Regions from separate parts of the Streptomyces sp. NPDC001843 genome, predicted to be linked through region 1. Evidence: predicted binding sites of a transcription regulator. Region 1 holds the regulator's gene; the other holds the start of a gene.

Region 1 (3,233 bases):
CGCAGTCCGCCTTGAGCTTGGGCGTGCAGATGTCGTCCACCTTGTAGATGCCGTCCGCGAGGACGGTGCTCTTGATGGTCTTCTGCGTCAGGGCGTTCACCGTGACCAGCTGGGCGGGGATGTCCTTGTTGGTGGGGCTGTCGACCTTGTCCTGGGTGAGGGAGTCGAACTGGATGTCCCGGCCCTGCAGCTTGGCGACGGCCATCTCCGCGGCGGCCTGGGCCAGGTCCGGGTAGGGCTTGTAGACGCTCATGTACTGCTCGCCGGAGACGACCCGCTGGACCGCCGACAGCTCCGCGTCCTGGCCGGTGATGGGCGGAAGATGGGTGACGCCCGCGTTGTGGAACGCGTCGACGATGGCACCGGCCATGGCGTCGTTGGCGGAGTAGACGGCGGCGATGTTGTCCTTGCCGATCGTGTTGATCGCCTTGGTCATCTCCTTCTCGGCGTTCTTCGGGTCCCAGAGGGGGGTGTCGTAGCTGTCGGCGATGGTCACCTTGCCGTTGAGCTCGGAGAGCGCGCCCTCCTTGAACTGCGCCGTGTTCGGGTCGGTGGACGAGCCGTTGATCATCACGACCTTGTCGGAGGTGTCGGCCTGCGGGCCCAGCGCCTCGAGCAGGGTGCGGGCCTGGACCTCACCGACGAGCTCGTTGTCGAAGGAGGCGTACGCGTCGATCGGGCCCTCGGCCAGCCGGTCGTAGGCGATGACCGGGATGCCCGCCTCATGGGCCTTCTTCACCATGGGGGCGATGCCGTGCGAGTCGACGGCGTCGAGGACGATCAGGTCGACCTTGTCGTCGATCATCTGCTGCATCTGGCGGATCTGCGTCTTCAGGCTCGACCCCGCGTTGGCGTACACGGTCTTGCCCTGCTTCTTGGTGAGCTCGGAGATCCGGTCCCGCATGATCGGGTAGTCGAACTCCGCGTACCGCGTGTTCGTCTTCTCCGGCATCAGGACGCCCACGGTGACGTCGTTGCCCTTGGTCGGGCTTGCGTCGCTCGAGTCCCCCGTCGCGTTCAGCATGCCGCAGCCGGCGAGCGAGAGGGTCATCGTGGTGGCGGCCACGGACAGGGCGATACGACGCATTCGAGGGCTCACTTCAGGGGTTTCGGGACGCGGCGGCTCCTATGCCACCCAGATGTCTGAAAAGCCAACGCGTCGCCCACCACCGGCGTCAAGCGGAATCACTTAACGAGTGCGCAACACCACGCTCCGCAGCACCTGTGAAGGCGGAGCGGAATCGCCTCCAAACGCCCTTTACGGACCCTTCACCCAGCGGGAGTTCACGTGTGGGTAAAGATCGGTGCAACCAACTCCATACCTCGCGAGTCGCGATCGTCGGCAGCGCGAACGCCCACTCGGGTCGCCGCCCCGATCCGAGCACAGGAGCGAACGATTCACGACGCGCACGTCCCCACCGGAACGTCCCCCCGGCACCGAAGGGCACGGCGAAGGGGCCCGGAGGTTCACCCTCCGGACCCCTTCGGCGTGCGCGTGCGCGTCAGTCCGACGGCCCCTGCCGCTTCGGACGCCAGACCACCAGCGCGCTGGTCTGCTGGACCTCCTGGTACGGGACGAGGTCCCGCCGGTAGGAGGCGTGCACGGCGGCCTCGCGCTGACGCATCGCCGCCGCCGCGCCGTCCAGCGCCGCCTGCATCTCCGCGACACGGGACTGGAGGGCGGCGACCTGGTTCTCCAGTTCGATGATGCGCTTGATGCCGGCCAGGTTGATGCCCTCGTCCTGCGACAACTGCTGCACCTGGCGAAGCAGTTCGATGTCGCGGGCCGAGTAGCGGCGGCCCCGGCCGGGAGTGCGGTCGGGCGAGACCAGGCCCAGGCGGTCGTACTGGCGCAGCGTCTGCGGGTGCAGGCCGGAAAGCTGGGCCGCCACCGAGATGACGTAGACCGGGGTCTCCTCGGTCAGTTCATACGGGTTGCGTCGACGGCCGTCCATCCCACTCAAGCTCCCTTCGCAGCCTCGAACAGCTCAGCCCGCGGATCCTCCCCCGCGGTCGCCTCGCGATACGCCTCGAGCGCGTCACGAGCCTTCCCCGACAGGTCCTTCGGAACACTCACCTCGACGGTGACCAACAGGTCGCCGCGGGTGCCGTCCTGGCGGACCGCGCCCTTGCCCCGCGCCCGCATGGTGCGCCCGTTGGGCGTGCCCGGCGGCAGCTTCAGCGTGACGGCGGGGCCGCCGAGGGTCGGGACCCTGACCTCGCCGCCGAGGGCCGCCTCGGCGAACGTGACGGGGACGGTGACCGTGAGGTTGTCGCCCCTGCGGCCGAACACCGGATGCTCACCCACGTGCACGACCACGTACAGGTCACCCGCCGGCCCGCCCCGCTCGCCGGGCGCGCCCTTGCCGCGCAGCCGGATGCGCTGCCCGTCGGTCACGCCGGCCGGGATACGGACCTGCATGGTGCGGGACGACTTGGCCCGGCCGCTGCCCTTGCAGTCCATGCAGGGGTGTTCCGCGATCAGACCGCGGCCCTTGCAGTCGGGGCAGGGGTCGGTGAGGGAGAAGCCTCCCCCGGAGCCCCGGGCGACCTGGCCGGTGCCGACGCAGGTCGGGCACACACGCGGGGTGCCGTTCTTGTCGCCGGTGCCCGAACAGGCCTTGCACGGTGCCTGCGAGGACATCCTGAGCGGGACCGTGGCCCCCTCGATGGCCTCCGTGAAGCTCAGCGTGACCTCGGACTCGATGTCCTGGCCGCGCCGGGGCTGGGTGCGTGTGGTACCCGCACCGCCCCGGTTGAACAGGCCCCCGAAGACGTCACCGATTCCGCCGCCGAAGCCGCCGCCCTGGGCACCGCCTCCGGCTCCGCCGCCGAAGAGGTCGCCCAGGTCGAAGTTGAACGATCCGCCACCCGCTCCCGGCCCGGGGCGGAAGCCCCCGTTGCCGAAGAGCGCGCGCGCCTCGTCGTACTCCTTGCGCTTCTTGGGGTCACCGAGGACGTCGTTCGCCTCGGAGATCTCCTTGAAGCGCTCCTCGGCCTTGGCGTTGCCCTTGTTGGCGTCCGGGTGGTTCTCGCGGGCGAGCTTCCGGTACGCCTTCTTGATCTCGGCCTCGGTGGCGTCCTTGGGGACGCCGAGGACCTTGTAGTAGTCCTTCTCGATGAAGTCCTTGGTGCTCATCCCCGACGCCCCTCCTTCCCGTCAGTGTCTACGACGTCAGCCCTCCTCAGGGCCGTTGTCCTTGTCGTCGTCCGCCGCCTGGGCCTCGTCGGCC
Region 2 (3,233 bases), on a different contig from region 1:
GTTCGCCGTCGGTGACGGTGAACGGCAGCTCCCGTTCGCCCAGTTCGTGCTGGGCCGCGACCTTGCGCAGCAGCCGGGCGATCGACCGCTCCAGGTTGCGCACGCCCGCCTCGCGCGTGTACTCGCCGGCGAGCTTGCGCAGCGCGCTCTCGTCGAGGGTGACCTCGTCCTTGCCCAGGCCCGCCCGGTCGAGCTGGCGCGGGAGCAGGTGGTCGCGGGCGATGACGACCTTCTCGTCCTCGGTGTAGCCGTCGAGGCGGACCAGCTCCATGCGGTCGAGCAGGGCCTCGGGGATGGCCTCCAGGACGTTGGCGGTGGCGAGGAAGACCACGTCCGACAGGTCGAGTTCGACCTCCAGGTAGTGGTCCCGGAAGGTGTGGTTCTGGGCCGGGTCGAGGACTTCGAGGAGGGCGGCCGCGGGGTCGCCGCGGAAGTCCGAGCCCACCTTGTCGATCTCGTCGAGCAGGACGACCGGGTTCATCGAACCGGCCTCCTTGATCGCGCGGACGATCCGGCCGGGCAGCGCGCCGACGTACGTACGCCGGTGGCCGCGGATCTCGGCCTCGTCGCGGACGCCGCCGAGGGCGACCCGGACGAACTTGCGGCCCATGGCGTGCGCGACGGACTCGCCGAGGCTGGTCTTGCCGACGCCTGGCGGGCCGACCAGGGCCAGTACGGCACCGCCGCGCCGGCCGCCGATCACGCCGAGGCCGCGGTCGGCACGCCGCTTGCGCACCGCCAGGTACTCGGTGATCCGCTCCTTCACGTCCTCCAGGCCCGCGTGCTCGGCGTCCAGGACGGCCTTGGCGCCCTGGATGTCGTACGCGTCCTCGGTGCGCTCGTTCCACGGCAGTTCGAGGATCGTGTCGAGCCAGGTGCGGATCCAGCTGCCCTCGGGGGACTGGTCGCTGGACCGCTCCAGCTTGTCGACCTCCTTCAGGGCCGCCTCGCGGACCTTCTCGGGCAGGTCGGCGGCCTCGACGCGGGCGCGGTAGTCGTCGGACTCCTCGCCGTCCTTCTCGCCGTTGAGGTCGCGCAGTTCCTTGCGGACGGCTTCGAGCTGGCGGCGCAGCAGGAACTCGCGCTGCTGCTTGTCGACGCCCTCCTGGACGTCCTTGGCGATGGTCTCGGCGACGTCCTGCTCGGCGAGGTGGTCGCGCAGTTGCTGGGTGGCGAGCTTCAGGCGGGCGACCGGGTCGGCGGTCTCCAGCAGCTCGACCTTCTGGTCGGTGGTCAGGAACGGCGAGTAACCGGCGTTGTCGGCGAGCGCGGAGACGTCGTCGATGGCCTGGACGCGGTCCACGACCTGCCAGGCGCCGCGCTTCTTCAGCCAGGTGCTGGCGAGGGCCTTGTACTCCTTGACGAGTTCGGCGACCTGACCCGGCAGCGGGTCCGGCACGCTCTCGTCGATCCTGGTGCCCTCGACCCACAGCGCCGCACCCGGCCCGGTGGTCCCGGCACCGATCCGCACCCGTCCGCGGCCGCGGATCAGGGCGCCCGGGTCACCGTCGGCGAGCCGGCCGACCTGCTCGACCGTGCCCAGCACACCCGTATTGGCGTACGTCCCCTCGATGCGCGGCACCAGCAGCACCTTGGGCTTCCCCGGCTCCGACCGGGCGGCGGCCTGCGCGGCCTCCACCGCGGCCCGCACCTCGGAGTCGCTCAGATCCAGCGGGACCACCATCCCGGGCAGCACGACCTCGTCGTCGAGGGGCAGCACGGGCAGGGTGAGTGGTGTGGACGCCGTGGACTCAGCAGTCATGATCTCCCCTTAGGCAGTCAACTTGAGCTATGCCGACTCAATGCTCGTGAGCCTCCGATTGTTCCCCAAGGGGTGTTCGCTGTGAGCGATCATCAGATGGGCGCCGCGCGGGCCCCATCGGAAAAGCAGTTGCCACCCGCCCTCGCATTCCCCGTACGGTGCACCGGATGACCGACACCTCGGCGTTACTCGCCGCCTACGACTCCCAGATACGCGCGACGCCGCCGGCCCCGCCGCCCGGCGTCACGCACGAGTACGACGGCAGGCTGCTGCGGACCGTCGGCCTGTTCCGCGGCATCCTCAACGCGCCGCCCGACCTGGAACTGCGCGGACGGGAGCTGGACGAGCTGATCTGCCGGCAGCGGGACTACTTCGCGGCGCGCGGGGAGGCGGTGGAGTGGAAGGTCCGCGGCCACGACGCCCCCGAGGACCTGACCGACCGGCTGCGCGCGGCGGGCTTCGCACCCGGGGCCGAGGAGACGGTGCTGGTCGCGCCCGTGGCGGACCTGGCCGTGGAACGGCCCGAACTCCCGGACGGCGTGCGCCTGCGCCGGGTCAGCGCCGACGCCGACATCCACCGGATCGGCGCGCTGCAGACGACCGTCTGGGGGCAGGACATGAGCTGGCTCGCCGAGCACCTGCTGGCGCGGCTCGCCACCGCCCCGGACGACCTCGCCGTGTACGCCGCCGAGGCCGGCGGCGACATGGTCAGCGCGGCCTGGCTGTCCTTCCGCCCCGGCACCGAGTTCGCCGGCCTGCTGGGCGGCTCGACCCTTGCTCAGTGGCGGGGCAAGGGCGTCTACCGCGCCCTGGTCGCCACCCGCGCCGCCCTCGCCGCCGCGCGGGGCGTCACCTACCTCCACCTGGACGCCTCGGCCGACAGCTCGCGCGTACTGCGGCGCCTGGGCTTCCGGGCGGTGACGACACTCACGCCGTACGTGTGGTCGCCGCAGGGCGGGGCCTGACGGCCGGGGGTGCGCCGGGGCGACCGGGGAGTCCGGGGCGTCCGAAGCGTCCGGGGGGGGAGCCGACGCGTCTAGCCGCCCGCCCCGATCACCCTCGCGAGCGCGTCCCTCGTGTACTCCTCGTCGTACTCACCGCCCGTCAGCAGCACCTGCAGACAGATCCCGTCGAGCAGCGCGACCAGGGCACGTCCGGTGCGCGGGTCGGTGCGCCGGGCGAGCAGTTCGGCGACCTCCTCCGTCCACTCGGCGGCGACGGGGCGCAGCGCGGGGCGGCGCAGCGCGGCGAGGTAGAGCTCGTACTCCAGCTCCGCGCCGGCGCGGTCGTCGTTCAGCCAGCGGCCGGTCAGCCGGGCCAGCTCGGCGGCGAGGTCGCGGCCGGGGTCGGCGAGGGCGCCGCCGTGGTCCCGGACGACCTTGGCGAAGCCTTCGCTCGCCTGGCGGAGGGCGGCCACGAGGAGGTCGTCGAGGGTCTTGAAGTGGTACGTGGTGGAGCCGAGCGGCACATC

What was found. Region 1 encodes HspR, which represses chaperone genes until heat shock. Its sites were predicted from a motif close to TTGAGNNNNNNNNNCTCAA; they were not measured.
Region 2: lon (endopeptidase La) is a predicted target of HspR. The motif match lies at 1,785-1,803, and genes of this name have one in related genera.

Annotation. Positions count from the first base shown of each region.
Region 1 covers NZ_JBIATQ010000003.1:268,174-271,406, forward strand. The annotation lists gene ACFYZQ_RS09670 (substrate-binding domain-containing protein) at 1-1,087, opposite strand, end outside; gene ACFYZQ_RS09675 (heat shock protein transcriptional repressor HspR) at 1,503-1,955, opposite strand; gene dnaJ (molecular chaperone DnaJ) at 1,961-3,139, opposite strand; gene grpE (nucleotide exchange factor GrpE) at 3,176-3,233, opposite strand, start outside.
Region 2 covers NZ_JBIATQ010000010.1:87,581-90,813, reverse strand. The annotation lists gene lon (endopeptidase La) at 1-1,762, opposite strand, end outside; gene ACFYZQ_RS24820 (GNAT family N-acetyltransferase) at 1,930-2,727, shown strand; gene ACFYZQ_RS24815 (TetR/AcrR family transcriptional regulator) at 2,799-3,233, opposite strand, start outside.